2 regions of the Halomonas sp. HMF6819 genome follow, and region 2 is predicted to be linked to the other one. Evidence: riboswitches for the same ligand, from Rfam matches in the RefSeq annotation. Region 2 holds a riboswitch; the other holds the start of a gene.
What was found. A riboswitch is a leader RNA that binds a small molecule or an ion and turns the genes downstream of it on or off. The one in region 2 is predicted to bind cobalamin.

Region 1: another riboswitch for cobalamin. It lies ahead of ACGLWX_RS15365 (TonB-dependent receptor domain-containing protein); the one in region 2 lies ahead of ACGLWX_RS15595 (ABC transporter substrate-binding protein).

What each region holds. Positions count from the first base shown of each region.
Region 1 is NZ_JBIQVY010000005.1:231,107-241,062, forward strand. Features, by position in the region: gene ACGLWX_RS15350 (ABC transporter ATP-binding protein) at 1-708, opposite strand, end outside; gene ACGLWX_RS15355 (FecCD family ABC transporter permease) at 705-1,682, opposite strand; gene ACGLWX_RS15360 (cobalamin-binding protein) at 1,679-2,536, opposite strand; gene ACGLWX_RS15365 (TonB-dependent receptor domain-containing protein) at 2,553-4,358, opposite strand; cobalamin riboswitch at 4,511-4,719, opposite strand; gene ACGLWX_RS15370 (bifunctional adenosylcobinamide kinase/adenosylcobinamide-phosphate guanylyltransferase) at 4,740-5,207, opposite strand; gene ACGLWX_RS15375 (histidine phosphatase family protein) at 5,159-5,803, opposite strand; gene ACGLWX_RS15380 (adenosylcobinamide-GDP ribazoletransferase) at 5,755-6,516, opposite strand; gene ACGLWX_RS15385 (bifunctional adenosylcobinamide kinase/adenosylcobinamide-phosphate guanylyltransferase) at 6,513-7,100, opposite strand; gene cbiB (adenosylcobinamide-phosphate synthase CbiB) at 7,183-8,145, opposite strand; gene cobT (nicotinate-nucleotide--dimethylbenzimidazole phosphoribosyltransferase) at 8,151-9,185, opposite strand; gene ACGLWX_RS15400 (hypothetical protein) at 9,203-9,508, shown strand; gene edd (phosphogluconate dehydratase) at 9,615-9,956, shown strand, end outside.
Region 2 is NZ_JBIQVY010000006.1:24,232-34,187, forward strand. Features, by position in the region: gene ACGLWX_RS15550 (TonB-dependent siderophore receptor) at 1-502, opposite strand, end outside; gene ACGLWX_RS15555 (response regulator) at 608-1,387, shown strand; gene ACGLWX_RS15560 (hypothetical protein) at 1,391-1,864, opposite strand; gene ACGLWX_RS15565 (hypothetical protein) at 1,990-2,121, shown strand; gene ACGLWX_RS15570 (EAL domain-containing protein) at 2,284-4,044, shown strand; gene ACGLWX_RS15575 (alpha/beta fold hydrolase) at 4,067-4,882, shown strand; gene ACGLWX_RS15580 (NYN domain-containing protein) at 4,875-5,351, opposite strand; gene ACGLWX_RS15585 (ABC transporter ATP-binding protein) at 5,462-6,250, opposite strand; gene ACGLWX_RS15590 (FecCD family ABC transporter permease) at 6,247-7,284, opposite strand; gene ACGLWX_RS15595 (ABC transporter substrate-binding protein) at 7,284-8,312, opposite strand; cobalamin riboswitch at 8,351-8,542, opposite strand; gene ACGLWX_RS15600 (DUF2243 domain-containing protein) at 8,635-9,102, shown strand; gene ACGLWX_RS15605 (cytochrome c oxidase assembly protein) at 9,103-9,900, shown strand; gene ACGLWX_RS15610 (D-serine ammonia-lyase) at 9,897-9,956, opposite strand, start outside.

The DNA of each region.
Region 1 (9,956 bases), on a different contig from region 2:
GTCATAGAGCCGCTCGAGTGCCTCCAGGCCCAGCACGTCGTCAGTCGGGCCGGCCTGAACGTCGCCGTTTGAATGCAGCAGCAGCGCGTGGCTGCACCAGCGCGCGGCCAGGTTCACGTCGTGCAAACACATCATCACCGTGCGCCCGTGAGCGGCCCGTTCACTCAAAAGCGCCATCGCCGCGCTCTGATGGTGCAGGTCCAGGTGGTTGGTCGGCTCGTCGAGCAGCCACACCCCCGGGTCCTGGACAACCAGCGTGGCGAGCGCCACCCGCTGGCGCTCGCCGCCGGAAAGCGAACTCACCAGGCGCTGCTCGAATCCGGCCAGATCGAAGGCGGCCAGCGCCGCTTCAACGCGCTCGCTATCGCCGGGCGTTTCGTGTTGGAAAAGCGATAGATACGGGTGGCGACCCATCATCACGGTTTCGAATACCGTGGCGGGAAAGCCGTCCACGCGCTCCTGAAACACCAGCCCCAGCCGCCTGGCCACGTCGCGGCGGGCAAGCGTACTCAGCGGCTGCTCGTCCAAATAAACATTGCCTGCGCGCGGCGCCTTGAGTCCGGCGAGCGTATGCAACAGCGTGGTCTTGCCCGCCCCGTTAGGGCCCAGCACGCCCCACACTTGGCCGGGCGTGATCTCGATATCCAGCGCTTGGGCCTCGCGGCCGGGAATCGCAAGCGTCAGCGCCCTGGCGCAAAGCGCGCTCATGTCCGGCTCCGGCTGAGCAGCAGCAAAAAGGTGGGCACGCCGAGCAGCGCGGTGATCACGCCGACCGGCAGCTGCTCCGGAGCGATCAGCGTGCGCGCGAGCGTATCCGCCAGTAGCAGCAGCGTGCCGCCGGCGAGCGCGCAGGCGGGCAAAATGCGGCGCTGGTCGTTGCCCAGCACAAGGCGCAGCATGTGCGGCACGACCAGCCCCACGAAGCCGATGCTGCCGGCAGTGGTGACCGCCACGGCGGTCAGAAGGCTTGCCAAAAGATAGATGCCCCACTCGAAGCCGCGCACGTTCACCCCAAGGGCGGCGGCCTGCAGCGAGCCACGGGCCAGCACGTTGAGGCTTCTCCCCAGCGGCCATAAAAGCGCGCAGGTCAGCACCAGCAGAGCCAGCGGCGGCCAGGGCGTGCGCGCATAGGCGAGATCGCCCATCAGCCAGTAGAGCATGCCCGGCAGGCGCTCGGCGGGGCTCATGGCGAGCATCAGCGTGACCAGCGCCCCCCAGCCGGAAGCCACGACCACGCCGGTGAGCAGTAACCTCGCCGGCGTCCAGCCGCCGCGCCCCTGAGCCAAGCCAAACACCAAAAGCGTCGAGAAAAGCGCTCCTGCAAACGCCGAGCCGGTGACCAGCAGCCCGCCCAGGCCCGCCAGCATCGCGCCAAGCGCCCCGATGCTCGCCCCACCGGAAAGCCCGAGCACGTAAGGGTCGGCGAGCGGGTTTCGCAAGAGCACCTGCATCAGCGCACCCGCCACGGCGAGCAGCCCACCCACGGCGAAAGCGGAAAGCGCCCGGGGCAGGCGAAGATCGAACACTAAGGTGTGAGCGAGGCTTTCGCCCTGCCCGAACAGCGCCCGCGCGAGCTCAGCAACCGATAGCGAGGCGCTGCCGGTGGCGAGCGCCAGGGCAAGTGCGGCGAGGGCGAGCGCCGCCAGCGCCACGGGCCAGAAACTCAGCGCCCGGCCATTCACGGTGCCTCTCCGGCGCGGGTCGTCGCCAGGTGCTCGCAAAGAAGCCGCGTCCCTTCGACCAGCCGCGGCGTGGGCCGCTGAATGAGTGACGGCGGCACGAGGTAGAGGTGATTGTTTTGCACCGCGCGAAGCTCCGGGTAGCGGCTCCAGTGATCGAGCCAGTCGCGGTTCTCCTCGCCCATGCCGCCGGCGACGATCACCGCCGGGTCGGCGGCGAGCACCGCCTCGTCGTCCAGGCGCGGTACCAAGCGTTCCAGCTCGCCAAACACGTTGCGCCCGCCGCACAGGCGAATCACCTGGCCGATCAGGTGCGCGTCGTTGACGCTCATCAGCGGTGAATCCCACACCTGGTAGAAGGTATCGACCGGCGCTTCTCCCGCGTACTGCGCCTCGAGCGCGGCCATGTCGCGAACGAAATTATCGGCCACGCGGCGGCCTTCGGCCTCGGTGCCGGCAAGCGCAGCCAGGCGCTCGATGGCGCTGGCCACGCCGTCGACGCTGCGCGGCTCGATATAAAACACCGCCATGCCGAGCGCTTTTAGCGTTTCGAGCTGCTCGGCGGGGTTGCCGGTCACCCAGCCGATGGCCAGATCCGGCTCGAGCGCCACCAGCGCTTCCAGATCCAGCCGGGTATGGCTGCCGATGGATGCAATCTCTTTGGCCTCGGGCGGGTAGTCGCTGAACGAGACCACGGCGACGACCTGCTCACCCGCACCGGCGGCGAAAGCCAGCTCCGTCGCCCCCGGTGACAGCGCGGCGATGCGCTCAGCAGGCGCGCTCAGGCACACCTCGCGCTCCAGGTCGTCGAGCGCACACACCTCGGCCCGAGCGGCGCTAACGCAAAGCGCCGCCATAAGGCCTACAAGCCATTTACTGACCAAAGTTGACGCTCAAAAACGCCGCGCGGCCGGCGTTGATGTAGTCGGCACCATCAAACGAGCGCGTGGTGACGTAGTCCTGGTCCAGCGCGTTCTCCAGCGTCACCCGCGCGGTCCACATGGGCGCGAACTGCCAGCCGGCGCGCAGGTTGACCAGCCCGTAGCCGGCCAGGCGATCCTCGTTGGCCGCATCGCGGTAGCGGTGATTCTGGGCGATCCAGGAGCCGCCGACCGAGTACTCGCCGAGCTCCCGGTCCACGTCCAGACGCAGGCTTTGGGTGGCGCGGTTGGTAAGCCGGTTACCGGTGGCGCGGTTTTCAGGGTCGGTGTAGGTGAGCGCGGCGGCAACCGTCCAGCCGCCCTGCTCCACGCCGCCGGAAAGCTCGGCGCCGCGAATGCGCGAGGTAGGCACGTTGAACTGCTCGCCCTGGCCGGCGATCAGGTTGTCGATGTCGGTCTGGTAGAGCGCAGCGTCCCAGAAGAGGGTCGCGTACTGCCCGCGCGCGCCGATTTCAAAGGTCTCGGATGTCTCGGAGTCGAGGTCCGGGTTGCCGAAATTCGGGTAGTAAAGCTGGTTATAGGTCGGCGCGTTGAAGGCGGTGCCAAAACTTGCCCGCAGGGTGTGGTGGGCATCGAGATCGAAACCGAGTGCCACACTTCCGGTCACCTCATCGCCGTAGCTTTCGTTGTGATCGAAGCGGGCGCTGGTTTGCAGCGTAAAGGGCGCGAAGTCGAACAGCGCCTGGGTGAAGGCGGCGGTATTGTCGCGGCTCGTCTCATCGTAATCGATGGTGCTGTCGATCCGGTCTTCGCTCTGCTCGACGCCCGCGATGAATTCGTGCATGCCGACGCTGAAGGTGTTCTGCCAGCGCGCGGTGCGAATGTTCGTGTCGAAGGTGGAGTCGCCGAACTCGTCGACGTTGTCGCTCTCGTCGCGAGCCTCGGAAAGCGTCAAGCGCGAGCGCCAGCCCTCGACCACCGGGGTATCGACGTAAACACCGGCGACCTGCTGGACGAAGTCGTTCTCGCCGCCGTCGTACTCGTTATTGCCGCGCGCACGCAGCGCCAGCGCGCCGGCCTCGACCCCGCTATCAAAGACGTGGGACACGCGGGCGAGTGCGGTGGTGTTGTCATAGCCCTTGTCGTCGCCGCCTCGGCGCACCGGCTCGCCGTCGGTGTTGAAGTGGCTGGCCGCGAAGCTGTAGCGAGTGCCGCCCTCGACCCCGCTGAGCCCCGCGCTTGCTCGCGCCGTACCGAAGGAGCCGCCGCCGAACGAAAGTCTCGGCTGCGGGCCGTTTGCCTCGTCGGGCTCGTGGGTGAAAAGCTGCACCACACCGCCGATGGCGTCCGCCCCAAACAGGCTACCGCGCGGCCCGCGCACGATTTCAGCGCGCTCGAACAGGCGCGGGTCGAGGCTCCCCCAAGCCGCACCGCCGCTGGTGGCCGAGCGCAGGCGAATGCCGTCGATCAGGAGCACGTTTTGCGCGCTGCCGGTGCCGCGAAGATACAAGCTCGCATTCTTGCCGAAGCTTCCGTTGCTGGAAACGTCCACGCCCGGCTGGCCGCGCAAAAGATCCGTGACGCTCGTTGGATCCTGGCGGCGAAAGGCGGCTTCATCGAGCACGGTGACCGAGGAGAGGCTTTGATTGGCAGTGCGCGGGGCCAGCGTGGCGGTGACCACCACCGGGTCGAGATCGGAGGCTATTGGGGTCGTCGCCGCTGTGGTCTGGGCGTGAACCGCCAGCGGCAGCGTGGCGAGCGCGAAAGCGCCAAGCCGCGGGAAGAGCGCGTAAGGCATGAGAAGTCCCTTGCTGGCCGTGCTCACCCGCACAGCCGGTTTTTATGGCCAGTTGCGGTGACGTCAAGGGAAAATAGCGGAAACGCACGTCCGTATCGGCCCTGAGCACGCCCTCCGCGTCTCGGCAGTAAAGGCGCTGAAACATCGTTTTCAGTCGCCTTGCGCTTTCGGGCCGGTCTCCGGGCTGACGAGCGAAAGACGCGCAAAGCATCTTTAAAACGGCGGCCTTCCCATATCGCGCGCGACACAGTGGCGTAATGGCCGTTCTTGACTCGATTACCGTTGCGGGGGCAGCGCTGGAATGGACACCAGCTTCCCGTTTAACCGACGCAAGGCCGGCACCCAAAAGTGAGCGTAAACTAGCAAGCCGTTAGGGCCAGGTCAATCGCACTCGACCAGGCTCGACGGGGCGCTTGCGGGCGCGCCAAGGCGCTGCACCAGGCCGTGGCGCACGTACCAGACCCGCTCGGCATGCTGTGCGGCGTCCTGGCTGAACCAGCCGTTGAGATCGCGCAGGCGGCGCTCTTCGCGCGCCATGGGCACCAGGCCGCGGCCGACCTCGCTCATGATCAGCACGATCGTGGCGTTGCACGCCCTGGCGGCGCGGCAAAGTGCGGCCAGATCCTCGCGCCACTGGGCGCGCAAACGGTCGCTGTCGGTTTCACGGGCGCCGTCGCGGGCCACCCAGTCGAGCACGCCGTTAATTACCAGCGGCGTATCGGGAATCAAAATCGAGTGGCAGTCGGCCAGCCGCTGGCCCGGGGCGAGCGTCCACCAGGCCGCGTTTTGAAAGCGCGTTTTTACGGCGTCGCGCTTGCCTGCGCGGGCACCGCCGATGAAAAGCTGCATTGCCACTCTCCTTCTCTAGCGCGATGGGTCAGGTTCAGGCGCCGGCCGGTGGCCTGGGTCACCGTGGCCTCCCAGAAATCCACGGTTTCAAAACGCCGTCTCAGTTCGCGAATCACGCCGCCATGGGTGACGGCCAGCACGCGCCGGTGGCCAAGGGCCCGGGCGTTGTCGGCAAGCGTCGAAAGCCAGCCGTCCAGGCGCGCGCGCAGATCCCCGGCAGATTCGCCGCCGGGGATTTTAAGCTCTCCGACGCTATCAATCCATGCCCGGTAGCCCGGATCCTCCTTGAGTTCGTCGTAGACCTTGCCTTCATACTCGCCGAAATCGAGCTCGCGAAGCCTGGGCTCCAGGTAAACACTCGCCGGCGTAGCGCCGGGCTTTGCCCACTCGAGCGTTTGGCGGCAGCGGGTCAAGTCGCTTGCGTAGATTGCATCGAAATGCTCACCCTTTAACGCCTCCTTGAGCGCGTTGAGCCCCGGCTCGGCGTCGGGAAACAAAAGCTCGATATCGCGCTGGCCCTGGTAGCGCCGCTCGAGATTCCAGGACGTTATACCGTGGCGAACCACCACCAGCTCCACATCAAGATCACTAGCCAAAGCTCGACTCCTTCTATTAACGCCCCAATCATGTCGCCGTTGATGCCCTTGAAGGCGCGAAGCACCCCGGCGCGAAACAGCGCGGTGAACAAAAGCGCCCCGGCAAGCCAGGCAAGCAAGGGCAGGTAAAAAAACGCCACGCACAGAAGCGGCACCAGCGAAAGCGCCACGTCACGCGGGGTCAGCGAGCGTTTGAACGCGTAGGCAAGCCCGCTTGATTGGGCGCAGGGGCTCAGTACCAGCAGGGCGGCGCCGGCGAAACGGGCAAGCGCAGGCACGATCAACAGCCACAGCGCGGGCGCGCCAACGTCGACCAGCGCCCAGAGCAGCACCGCCTTCCAGGCGAGCAGGAAAAATAGCGCCAGTATCCCGAAGCTGCCCACCTGGGGGTCCTTCATGATCTCAAAACGCCGCTCGAGCGGCTGGTTGCTTCCGAGGGCATCGGCCAGGTCCATCGCGCCGTCCAGGTGCAGGCCGCCGCCGAGCGCCACCCACAGGCTCAACAGCGCAAGTGCAGCAATCGGTGCGGGCATCGCGAGCGCGTCGAGCGACAGCGCGGCAAGCCACAGCAGCGCGCCGATGAACAGCCCGACCACCGGATAGGCGCGCAGCGCCCAGCGCCGGGTGGCGGCGTTCCAGGGGCACTCGATAGGTAGCGGCACGCGGGTCAAGAACTGAAAGGCCAGCAAGGTGCCGAACAGAGCGTTTTTCACGGTGAGGACTCTTCGCTGTTTCGGGACGGGGTATCGGCGTCAGGCAGGTCGAGATCAACCTTCCACTCGACGGCGCACCCGGCGACCACTTCGACCACCGAGTCCGCCTCTTGGGCCAACAGCCGGTGCAGGCGCTGCAAAAACGTGACGAAGCGCCAGACCCCGGGGTCCGACGGCAGCGGCGCTTCATTAAGATCGTTGGAGACGATGACCAGGTGCAGGCCTCGATCGCGGGCATCACCGAGCAGCTTTTTTAGGCAGCGCAACCCCTCCCGTTCGGCCTCGGCCGGCTCGAACGCCTGGCCAAACAGTAGCTGGCTCGCCCAGAGGGTGAGGCAGTCGACCAGCACGGCCTGGCCGTCGGGTACAGAAGCGACCGCTTCGTCCGGGTAGAGCGGCGCCTCCAGCGTTATCCAGCGGCCGTCACGGCGGGCCCGGTGGCGCGCGGCGCGCGCGCTCATCTCGGCATCAATCGAACGAGCGGTGGCCACGTAATAGCAGCGCTCGCGCGCTTTTGCCAGCGTCAGCGCTTCGGCCAGTTGAGACTTTCCCGAGCGTGCGCCGCCGCTGACGAACACGATCATCGAACGCTCGAACGAGAAGATGAGGTGACATTACACGGCGCGAGCCTTTTGCCCGCGCCGCCTGTCGACTTTTTTAGGCTTATCACACCGCCTCTCCTGCCGTGCCAAGCGCGATCATCATGAGTAGAAAAAGCCCCCAGGCTGCGTGCATCAGGCCAATGGTGATATCGATATGGCGCGCCTCGAGCGCGACGCGCCCCGGCCCCAGCGTTGCGCGGTGCGAAAGCTCGCCACCATAGATGTTCACGCCGCCGAGTTTTACGCCCAAAAGCCAAGCCACCATCGCCTCCGGCCAGCCGGCGTTGGGACTGGGGTGGCGCGGCGCTTGGCGCCGGGTATGGGTAAAGGCACCGGCCACCGCCAGCGGCTCGCGCCCCAGGGCATTCCAAAGCGCCCCCGCCGCCCAAAGACACACGGCAGTGAGCCGCGCCGGCAGCCAGTTGGCGATGTCGTCGAGTTTTGCCGAGGCGTAGCCAAAATCCGCGAAGTGGGCATTTTTGTAGCCCACCATCGAGTCCAGCGTGTTCACCGCCTTGTAAGCCAGCGCCAGCGGCGCGCCGCCGATCAGCGCGAAAAACAGCGGCGAGGTAATGCCATCGACGGTGTTCTCCGCCACGGTTTCGACCGCGCCGCGGGCGATCTCGGGCTCGTTTAGCGTGGCAGTATCGCGCCCGACCACCCGCGACAGCGCCTCTCGCGCCGTCTCGAGATCCCCCTTAACAAGCGGTGCGGCGATGGCTCTGCCCGCGTCCGCCAGCCCCTTGATGGCTAGCGTGGTGGCCAGTAGCCAAAGCTCGGCCGCGATATTCAACCAAGGATGCACCATGCTCAGCCAATTGAGAAGAAGCGTTGCGAGCCAAAACGTACCGGCAACCACCAGAAGCGTCAAAAGCGCGCCTTTGAGCCGCCGCGCGCGCCGCCCGCCGCGGTTGAGCCGCCCCTCCACCGATGTGATCACTCGGCCCATGCCGACCACCGGGTGCGGCAGCCAGCGCGGGTCGCCCACGATCAGGTCGATCGCCACCGCCAGCAGTATGAGCGTCACGCCCACTAGCGTGTCACCCCGGCATTCTCGAAGGTGGCCATCTCGGTGATCATCGCGCAGGCGGCTTTCAACAGCGGGAAAGCAAGCGCGGCGCCGCTGCCCTCGCCCAGACGCATGTCGAGTTCGAGCAGCGGGGTCGCGGCGAGCGCCTCGAGCGCCACGGCGTGGCCGGGCTCGGCGGAGCGGTGGCTGAAAATCAGAACCTCGCGCACCGGCGGGCAGAGCCGCACCGCCGCCAGCGCCGCCACTGAAGCAATGAAGCCGTCGACCACTACCGGCAAGCGGCGCTCGGCGCTTGCCAGCATCGCCCCGGCCATGGCGGCAAGCTCGAACCCACCAACGGCGGCAAGCACCGCCAACGGCTCGCTCCCCGGCACGCGCGCTGCAAGGGCTTTTTCGATCACGTCGATTTTATGTGCCAGACGCTGCTCGACAACGCCGGTCCCGGCGCCCACCAGCGGGCCGACGGGCCGGTTCAACAATGCTGCCAGCACGGCGCTGCTGGCGGTGGTGTTGGCGATGCCCATTTCGCCTAAAATCAGGCTCTTGCAGCCGGCATTAGCGGCCCGCTCGACGGCGTCGATACCCACCTGCAGGGCCTGATCGAGCTCGGCGGCGCTCATTGCGTTTTCACGGGCGAAGTTGCGCGTCCCGCGGCGCACTTTAGCGTCCACCACGCCCTCGGCGCGGACATCGCTCGCCACGCCTACGTCGACCACCTCGACGCGCGCCTCGATCTGGCGGGCGAACACGTTGATCGCCGCCCCACCCTTGGCGAAGTTGGCGACCATCTGTGCGGTCACTTCCTGGGGAAAGGCGGAAACGCCCTCCTCGGCCACGCCGTGGTCGGCAGCGAAGACGACGATGCCGGGCGTGTCGACGTTTGGCGTGAGCGTGCCGGTGATATGACAAAGCGACACCGCCAGGTCTTCTAACCGGCCAAGGCTTCCCGGCGGCTTGGTCAATGTGTCGAGATAGGCTCGCGCGCGCGTTTGAAAGGCGGTATCGAAAGGCGTGATACGCGAAAAGTCGCGGGGCATGTCAGGCTCCGAAAGCAGTGAATAAAACGAGCGCGTGGATAAGACCAACAGGCAATCGGCAAGCCAGCGGCCGCCGCTGGGCCATGGTAACAAAGCCCGGCGGCGCTGGCGCCTGTTCCAGATGTGACCATTGGGCTTTGGGTTCCGATCTGCCCTTCACCTTCGCCGCCCTTTTGGGCATGCTGAACCTTTCGAGCATGCTGATGAAAAACGCCATCGTGCTAGCCGACAGCCGGATCGGCGAGCGCAAGGTACGCTTCATCACTCTTTGCATCCGGCGCGGCGGGCGATTCAGTAGGAAAGTTACCAAAATTGCGCCTTAAATCTGCGCTAAAAGGTTTAATGCCGCTCGATAGCGGCTTAAACTGGCCGCAAAGTATGTAAAATAACTACATAGCATGCCCTGACTAACGCCTAGCCGAGGTTTCCATGACGTCCACCGCATCTGCCCCGTTAAACGACACCGTCGCCAAGGTGACACAGCGCATTCGCGAGCGCTCTCGCGAGCGCCGGGCGCTTTATGAAAAGCGCATGGCTGATCAGCACCAGCGGGGCGTGCACCGCGCCGAGCTCTCCTGCGGCAACCTGGCCCACGGCTTCGCCGCCTGCAGCCCGCAGGAGAAGGATTCGCTGAAGCTGATGAACAGCGCCAACCTGGGGATCATTTCGGCCTACAACGATATGCTCTCGGCGCACCAGCCTTTCGAGACCTTTCCCGCGACCATTCGCGAGGCGGCGGGTGCGATGGGCTCGACCGCCCAGTTCGCCGGC
Region 2 (9,956 bases):
GCTCGTAAAGGTCCAGATTGAGGGCGCTGCCCGCGCCGCTAAAGCCGGTATCGCCGGGGAACTGCAGGCCGTCGACCTTCCAGTTGCTGATGTCGTAGCCCCGCGCTCGGTAGGAGGCGCGCCCGCCCACTTCGGTTTTGTTCAGCGCGATGCCCGGCGTCAGCTCCAGCGCGTCTTCAAGCGTCACCGCTTGGCGGTCGTCGAGCTGCTGCCGGGTAACACTGGTGACCGACTGCGGCGTCTCGCGCGGCGAAAGGTCCAGACCGGTCGAGCTCGACGTGTCCTCCACGGTGTAGCTTCTCGCCGGGTCGCCCTGGTAGGTGCCTTCGACCTGAATGGTGTCCATCTCGATGGTTTGACGAGCATGGGCGGTGTCAAAAGGCGTTTGGGCCAGAACGCTACCGCTTACAAAAGCGCAGCTCCAGGCCATGCCCACGGCGAGCGCAAGCGGCGTTTTGGACCATTCAGCGGCGCCTTTGAACGCCTGAGGAGCACGTTGCATTATGATATCCCTTGAAAATAATAATGATTAGTATTTACCGAAGTGAGCGCCGCAATTATATTGGCTCAATTGAATGAGCAAGTATTGATATACGGGGCGTATGTAATGAATTGTTGGGTAAAAGCGCTGCCGGGCAAGGCCGATGACGGCGAGCACAAAGAGGATAGGGCCGGTAAAGGCCGGCAAAAGGAGAGCGAGCTCGTACTGGTGGTCGACAATGATGCCGAACAGGCCGAACGAGTCTGTGCCTATTTGAGCGGGAGAGGGTATCGCACTTGCCGCGCCGCTAACGCAGCGCAAATGTGGGCCCAGCTTGATGAAGAGGTCGACCTGGTGGTGCTGGAGCACTTACTGCCCGGCGAGGATGGGCTGAGCCTGTGCCGCGCGCTGCGCGAAAAAAACCGCCTGCCGGTGATCATGGTCGGCGCGCACGATTCCGCCTCCGAGCGCATCATTGGCCTCGAGATCGGTGCGGACGATTATCTCTGCAAGCCTTTCGACCTGCGCGAGCTGTTAGCGCGGATCCGCGCCGTTCGCCGCCGCGTCGCGCTGAGCGAGCCACCCACGTCGAAAAGCGAGCGCCACTTCGCTGGCTGGCGCCTCGATTTGCGCCTGCGCCGGCTCTACTCGCCCAAGGGCGGCGCGATCGATCTGACCCGCTCGGACTTCAGGGTCCTGGAGGCGCTGAGCGAAACCCCTAATCGAATCGTCAGCCGCGACGAGCTGAGCCGCCGCGCACTCGGCCGCGATTATCAAGTGAACGATCGCTCGGTGGATGTCTGTATCAGCCGGCTGCGCCACTACCTGGAAGACAACGCCCGCCGCCCCCGCCTGATCCGCACGATGCGCAACGAAGGTTACGTGTTGGAGTGGGCAATGGCGTAGTGCCTACTCTGGCGCCGAGCGGTATGGTGAGAAGTCGATGTCGTAGCGTGCAGCGATATCGCTCACGCTGCCGGGTTCGCAGCTGTGATGAGAAAAGTAGCCCAGCTCGGTCACCATGACGCGATCTATATCAGGACTGAATAGGTAGGATGACTGGCTGCGATAGTTGCCCAGCTCGAACTTGCTTAGGTAGAGGTGCTCGTTGACCCTTTGAAGGACCTCCTGTGTCTCACGCCGCGTACCCTCTTGAGTGTCGGTATCGGTCCAAAAATAGGTCACGGTTTTGTCGGCCAGGTCGAAAAACAGGAAGTATTCAGGCCCCGCGTCGTCGATCTTGTCATAGGTTCGCACATCAACGTTGTCGCCCTGTTCATCCATACTAATCGAGTTGTTTCCAAAGCAGGCAAGCTGGTCGGTGGTTTGGCCCAGTGCCGGCAAGCTGAAAAGTGTCAGTAGCAGGGCGGCGGTCTTGCGCATGAGGGTATCTTCCTTAAACGATATTCCGGCCTGACGATAAACGCCGACCATCGATTGAAAACTGCTTGCAAGAAGCAACGATTCATCGATTGTCCATTTCTTGCAGGTCCTTTCAAGCGCCACTCATGACCATGTTCGACGAGCGCGCCTTCTACCGGCTGGACGTCAGCCATCGTGGCGGAAACCGCGCGGCAAAAGGGTCTCGTTCTCTCCGCTCAACAGTGGGCGGCCTCGATGAAGGATTACTCGCGCTTTAATATTAAGTTAAGGTAGGCCTTTCAAGGCGCACGGGGGAGTAAAACCTGCTCCATTTTTATCAATGCCTTACGTTGGTAGGCAGAATGAAGCACTTCGGTTTTTTCCCGGATGATAGCCGACTCATTTAAACTCGCCAGTTCGTTTTTAAGGCCCCCGCCGTTATGTACACACCCAGCCTGCTCTCGTTAGATGAATTCCCGGTGGGATGCCTGGTGACGGATGCGCGGCGCCGAGTGCTCTACAGCAATCAGTACATGATGGAGCAGTACGGCCACTCGCCCGCGGCGCTGGCGGGGAGTGATCTGTTCGATCTTTTCAGCAGGGCGTCGCAGATTCTTTGCGAGTCGTTTCTCGTGCCGGCGCTTGCCCGAGACGGGCAGTGCGAAGAGATTCGCTTGACGATGAGGACACCCACCGGCCATAGCCTCCCGGTGATGGTCAGCGCGGTGCACGATGAGGCCTGTCAGCGCTGCTTCTGGAGCATCCTCAGCGCCCACCGCTCCGAGCATCTCTTTCAAAAACTCAAGCAGACCCAGCAACTGCTGGAGCAGAAGGTCACGCTGCTGCGTTCGCTTTCGCACACCGACCCGCTGACGGGGCTGCCCAACCGGGTCGCCTTGAGCAAGCATCTGGATCGAAAGATCGACCGCGCCCGGCCAGGGAGCGAGGGCTTCGCGCTGGCCTTCATTGACCTGGACGGTTTCAAGGAGATCAACGACCGCTACGGCCACGAAACCGGCGACAAGGCGCTTGCACAGATCGCCATGCGCTTGGCCGACACGCTGCGCAAGCACGATCTGGTAGCGCGATTCGGCGGCGACGAATTCGTCGTGGTGCTCGATGGCCGCTTTTCCCGGGTGCTGGACGAGCCGATTTGGAATCGGCTGACTCAACGGCTGACAGCGCCACTGGCGATCGATGGCGTGTCGCTGAGCCTCTCGGCCAGTATCGGTATCACGTTTTACCCGCAGTCCAGCACGCTGGAACCCGACCAGCTGATTCGCCAGGCAGACCAGGCTATGTATCAGGCCAAGCTTGCGGGCAAGAACCAGGTTTGCCTTTTCGACAGCGACGATGAGGTCGTTCAGAAAGAGCGCCATGCCGCGCTTTTAAGCCTCGATGAGGCGCTGGCCGGCGAACAGTTCCGGCTTTTCTATCAGCCCAAGGTCAACATGCGCACGGGGGAGGTGCTGGGCGCCGAGGCGCTGATCCGCTGGCTGCATCCCGAGCAGGGCCTGCTGGGCCCGCAGGCGTTTTTACCGGTGCTCTCGAACACGCCAAGCGGTATCCGTCTTGGGCGCTGGGTGATCATGACGGCGCTGCTGCAAATGCAGACATGGCGCGAACAGGGCCTGAACCTGAGCGTCAGTATCAATATCGATGGCTACCATCTACAGCATCCGCAGTTTTTGCAGGAGCTGGGCATGATGCTGGCGGACGTGCCCGAGGTAGCGAAAGCAAATATCGAACTGGAGGTGCTGGAGACCAGCGCGATTCAGGACGTCGCTCAGGCGGCGCTGGCGATCAACGCCTGCCGGGCTTTAGGGCTCAAGGTTTCGCTGGACGATTTCGGCACCGGCTACTCCTCCTTGAGCCAGCTGCGCGACTTACCCGTGGATACGCTCAAGATTGATCGCAGCTTCGTGCAGAACATGCTCACTCGCCCCGGCGATCTGGCGATCCTCAAGGGCGTGATCGGCTTTGCCAGCGCTTTCGAGTGCGGCGTGATCGCCGAAGGGGTGGAAACGCTGCAGCACAGTCAAAAGCTGGTGGCGCTGGGCTGCGAAGCGGGCCAGGGCTACTATATTGCCCGCCCCATGCCCGCCGACGAGTTTCCCGGCTGGGTCGAACGTTGGACACAGCGTGAGTTTTATCAAAAGTACGGCACACAAGAGCACGGCATTCAAGAGCACGGCACTTAAGAACACAGAGGAGTCATTGGGTTTGCTGAACAAAACATCCATCACGGCGCGCAATAACGTGACCGTGACAGGAGACGGGGCAAAAACGCTCGTGCTGGCCCACGGGTTCGGCTGCGATCAGCGGGTGTGGCAGTACGTCGTACCCGCGCTGTCAAAGCGCTATACGCTGGTGCTGTTCGACTACGTCGGCTCTGGGCGCTCGCAGCTGTCGGCGTTCAATCAAGCGCGCTACGCTAGCCTGGAAGGCTACGCCCAGGACGTTGTGGAGATCTGCGAAGCGCTCGATTTAAACGACGTTCACTTCGTCGGCCACTCCGTTAGCGCCACGGTCGGGCAACTGGCGGCGCTCGAGATTCCCGAACGTATTGCCAGCCAAGTCATGATCTGCCCCTCGCCCTGCTTTTTAAACGTGGGGCCAGAGTATCAAGGCGGCTTCGAGCGCGCCGACCTCGAAGAGCTGATCGATCTGATGGAGCGCAACTACATCGGCTGGGCCCACTATCTGGCGCCGCTGGTAATGGGGACGGAAAACTCCGATCAGCTGATCGGCGAGCTCTCGGAAAGCTTCTGCTCCACCGACCCGATCGTGGCCAGGGTATTTGCCAAGGCGACCTTCTTCGCCGACTACCGGGCGCTGCTTCCCCGCGTGACGCATCCGGCTTTGCTGCTGCAAAGCCAGGTCGACTCGCTGGCCAACCCGGCGGTGGGGCGCTACATGCATGCGCGCATGCCGCAGAGCACGCTCCAGGAACTGCCGTGTGTCGGGCACTGCATCCACATGACCCACCCGGACATCGTCATTCGTGAAATCGATGCTTGGCTTGGTCAGGTTAGCTGAGCAGTAGCTCGCCCTCGATGGGCACGAACTCGCTCGCCGCGCGCATCAGCGAGGCGGCGGTGAGCGCGGCGACGCCGTACACTTCGACGCGCTTGCCGTGCACCCGGCGGATCTTCTCGGCCAGCAGGTCGAAGTCGCCATCGCCGGACACCAGCACGATCACATCGGCCCGCTCGGCGTATTCAATGGCGTCGAGCGTAATACCCACGTCCCAGTCGCCCTTGGCGGAGCCATCGGCGCGCTGAATGAAAGGCTTGAGCTTCACCTCGAAACCGATATGGCGCAGCGCGTTCTGAAACCCGCGCTGCTTCGAATCCCCCTTGTCGGTGGCGTAGCAAAAAGCCGCGACGACCTCGCGATTGGCGCCCGCCCGCCGGTAGAAAGCGCCGTAGTCGAAGTGCTTACCGAAGGCGTCGCGCACAGTGTAGTAAACGTTCTGGGTATCCACGAAAAGGGCGACGCGGGTCATGAAAGGCTCGTTTGAAAGAGGGAGAAGGTCCAGGCAAGCGAGACGGGCCGCTTGCCTTTTCATTATAGCGGCTAGCACCATCCATCGAGAAACCGGCCGCGTGGGCGCCTTCAGCAGCGCCGGTTGAAAGCGATGAGCGGCGTGTCGCCTTCAGGGTCGTCCACCAGCCGCGCCTCGACGCCGAACAGCGCGCGCAGAAGCGCGGGCGTCAGCACCTCGAGCGGCGAACCAAGCGCTACTACGCGACCTTCCAAAAGCGCCAGTACCCGGTCGCAGCGCAGCGCGTGGGAAAGATCGTGCAGCGCGACCACGGCGGTGATCGGAAGCGTCTTGATCAGCGCGACAATGGCGAGCTGGTGGTGGATATCGAGATGATTGGTGGGTTCGTCGAGCAGCATCAGCTGCGGCTGTTGCGCGTGGGCGCGGGCGATGTGCACGCGCTGGCGCTCGCCGCCGGAAAGCGAGGCCCAGGGCCGGTCGGCAAGCGCGGCCATCTCCACCGCCTCGAGCGCCCGGTCGACGGCGGCGGTGTCCTCGGCGCGCCAGTTGCCCAGCCGCCCAAGCCAGGGCGTGCGGCCAAGCTCCACCGCGTCGCGGGCGGTGAGCCGCTCGTCGGTTTCCGCCTGCTGCGCCACCAGCGCCATGCGTCGGGCGATCTGGCGCCGGCTCAGGCGCGAAAGCGGCGCATTCTCGAAGCGCACCTCGCCAAGGCCTGGCGGCAAGAGTCCGGCCAGCAGGCGCAAAAGCGTCGATTTGCCCGCGCCGTTGGGGCCGATCACGCCCAGGGTTTCGCCGGCAAAGACGTCGAGATCGACACCGTCGACGAGCGTTCGCCCCGACGCCGAAAAGCTCACGCCTAGAGCGCTCAGTAGCGGCAGCGGCGGTGTCGCTTTATTCATCGCCGCCCCCGCACCATCAGGTAGGCAAACGCCGGCGCGCCGACCAGCGCGGTGATCACGCCGATGGGCAGCACCTGACCGGGAATCACCACCCGGGACACCACGTCGCACAGCACCATGAACACCGCCCCGCACAAGGCGGTCGCCGGCACCAGCCGTCGGTGGCGCACGCCGACCAGAAGCCGGCAGGCGTGGGGCACCACCAGCCCGACGAAGCCAATCGCGCCGGTGATCGACACCATCACCGCCGTCGCCAGCGCCGCGGTGCCGATCAAAAGCCCTTTTGTTGCCCGAAGATTCACACCCAGCGAGGCTGCGCTTTCCGCGCCGAAGGCGAAGGCATCCAGCGAGCGCACCTGTGAAAGCGCCACCGCCAGGCTCGCCCCGGCCACCGGCATGGCAAGCCAGGCGTCCGGCCAGCGCACCGCGGAAAGATTGCCCAGCAGCCAGAACATGATGCCCCGGGCCTGCTCGGCGTTGGCGGAGTGGGCGATGATGAAGGCAGTCAGCGCGTTAAAGAGCTGCGCCCCGGCGATACCGGCGAGAATCAAAATGCCCGCACCGCGCACGCCCTGGCCGCCGCCGGCCAGGTGCGCCAGCAGCGCCACGAAGCTAAAAGCGGCCAGAGCGCCGGCGAAGGCGCCCATGGACATCGAGATCATTCCCGCCCCGAGACCCGCCACGGTCACCGTGACCGCCCCGGTCGAGGCGCCCGCCGAGATGCCCAGCAGGTAGGGGTCGGCCAGCGAATTACGCAGCAGCGCCTGCAGGATCACCCCGGACACTGCCAGCCCCGCGCCGCAGCACGCCGCCACGACGGCGCGCGCCAGGCGGTAGTGCCACACGATCGCCTCGTCCAGCGTTGAAAGCGGGTGGTCGATCACACCAAGCTTGCTCGCCAGCACCTCCAGCACGGTGGCAAGCGGGATGCGCGTCTCGCCGACCGAGGCGCCGATCAACAGCGCCGCGATCAAACATAGCGGCATCAGCCAGACCCATCGCGCGGAGCCGGCGCCCAAATGTGTCGCCCTCATCAGGGCGACAGATCCATTTCGGCCAGCGCCTCGACCAGCGTCTCGAGGGCGTAGATGCTGCGAATCGACGGATCCATGGCGTGGGCGTCGATCTCGACCAGCCGGTCCTGCTCGACGGCTTCGAGCAGTTGGGTGACCGGGTCGTTTTGCAAGAATTCGCGCTTTACGGCGATGTCGTCGGCGGGAAACCGGCGCCGGTCCATGCGCGCGGCGGCGATGAAGGTCGGCTCGGCGCGGGCGATGCTCTCCCAGCCGACCGTCGGCCACTCCTCCTCGGCGCTCACCACGTTGTCGATGCCAAGGGTGCTCATCATCCAGTCCGGCACGCTGTTGACGCCGGCGACGTAGGGGTCGATCCCCAAATCCGCGGAGGAGTACCAGAACACGCCGCGAAGCTCATTGGGTAAATCGAGCGCTTGCGCGGCGTCGATCGCGGCGGTTTCGCGGGCCTGAAGGTCGCTCACGGCTTCTTCACCTCGCTCGGCGATGTCGAAGATCTCGGCCAGCGTTTCGATGCTTTGGTACACCAGCGCCGGGTCGAACAGGCTGTCGCGCGCGCCATCCATGCTTTGACGGTTGTCCTTGCCTACGCACTCGGTGGGCAGCGTCCAGAGCGCAACGTCGGCGTCGTCGAACATCTCCGGAGTGCCCACAACGCCGGCGGGGCCGACCATCCACTCATAGGCGGAGATCACCAAATCCGGCTCTTTCGCCAGCACGCTTTCGAAGCTCGGCGCGTTATCGGAGAGCCGCTCGACGTCGGCATTCGCTTCGGCAAACGCGTCGAGCACCGGATTGACCCAGAGCGAGGTGCCCGCCACGTGGTCTTCAAGGCCCAGCAAATAGAGCAATTCCGTCGGTGCCTGGCCGATGGTGACCACGCGCGACGGCGCCTTTTCCAGAGTGATTTCGTGGCCGCAGCTTTCGAGCGTGAGCGGGTAGTCGGTGGCGGCCAGGGCGTGGGCGCACGCGCCCAGAGAGACGCACAGCCCTGCCAAGGCCAGCGCCGGGGATCGGTTCAGCATCATGTACACTCCCGTGCATGATCGGCGCGCAAGGCGCGGCCTGATGGTGAGGATGCGTCGGCAGGTCTCCTGACTCACGGGTCAACGCTAGCTCGCCTTCCCGGACGCATGTCCAGTGGCACGTGTGAGCATCGCTCGCCGCCTACAGTTGCGGGGGCAGTTCCGGTTCGCGCGAAGCACTTCGGATTCCCTATCAAGTTCCGTTAAGGAACACCGACGCCGGCCATTCTAGAGAGCGCTGCAAAGGAGGGCAATCACGGCCCGCGCCGCGCTGGCGCTCGTCCGGCGCCTTGCCTACGCTGATAGCGACACCAGGGAGCGATCCATGACGTATGATGTGAACAAAAGCGAAATCCACGACATCAAGCGCTCGCGCTGGGCGGCGGTGCTGGTAGGCATCGGCGCGATGGCCGCGCTCGATGAAATCGTCTTTCACCAGCTGCTGCAGTGGCACCATTTTTTCGATTTCTCCACGCCTGCTTTCGGCATTCTTTCCGATGGCCTGCTGCACGCCTTCGAGTTGTTGGCGGTGGTGGTGGGCGTGTTTCTGCTGCTGGATCTTTCACAGCGAGGGCGCTTGAGTATCGCCTGGGTGAAGGCGGGTTTCTTTCTGGGGATGGGCGGCTTTCAACTTTTTGATGGGCTCATCAACCACAAGATTCTGCGTCTGCACCAGATTCGCTACGGGGTGGACCCGCTGATGTACGACTTGGTCTGGAATGCCTTCGCGATCGGGTTTCTACTGATCGGAGCCTGGTGCTGGCGCCGCGCCCGCGCGTTGCCCGCGCGCTAAATGCACGCCGGCCACCCTTCGCCGCTCGACTGGCTGCCGTTTTTACTGGTCGTGCTCGTCACCTGCCAGTACCTGATGGCGGCCTGGCTCCAGCGCCTTGAAGGGCACTGGAGCCTCTGGCGCTGCGGCTTTTTCGTACTGGGCAGTACGCTTTTAGCCATCGCGTTCTGGCCTTCGTTGATGCGCTGGGCGCACGCCGATCTGGTGGGCCACATGACGCTGCACCTGTTGATCGGTATGTTCGCCCCGCTTGCCTGGGTGCTGGCCGCCCCAGTAACGCTGCTGCTAAAAACGCTGCCCCAGGCCGGCGGCAAGTGGATGGTGGCGCTGCTGCATAGCCGCTTCATCCGCTTTCTCGCTCATCCGGTCACCGCCCTTTTGCTCAATGTCGGCGGCATGTACGTGCTCTATCTGACGCCGCTCTACGCCGCCTCACTGCAAAACTCCGCGCTTCACTACCTGATTCATCTGCACTTTCTGCTGGCGGGGTATCTCTTCTGCTGGGCGATCCTCGCCGAGCCCGACGCCTCGCCGCACCGGCTTGGCGTGCGCGTTCGTCTGGGCGTGCTGTTCGCCGCGATCGCCACCCATAGCCTGCTGGGCAAGCTGATGTACGGGTGGGGCTTTCCCCGCAACACCGGCCACACCCTTGAGCACGTTCAGGCCGCCGCCCAGTGGATGTACTACGGCGGCGACCTGGCCGAGGTGCTGCTGGCGGTGGTGCTGATGACGTGTTGGTTGAGGCGACCGGTGGGACGGCGCGAGGCCCTGTTGGGCTCGCATCCGCAGACCGGTTAGGCGATAGACGCTTGGGCCCTGCCCAGTGCCGCGCGACCCTTTTCCAGATACCCTCG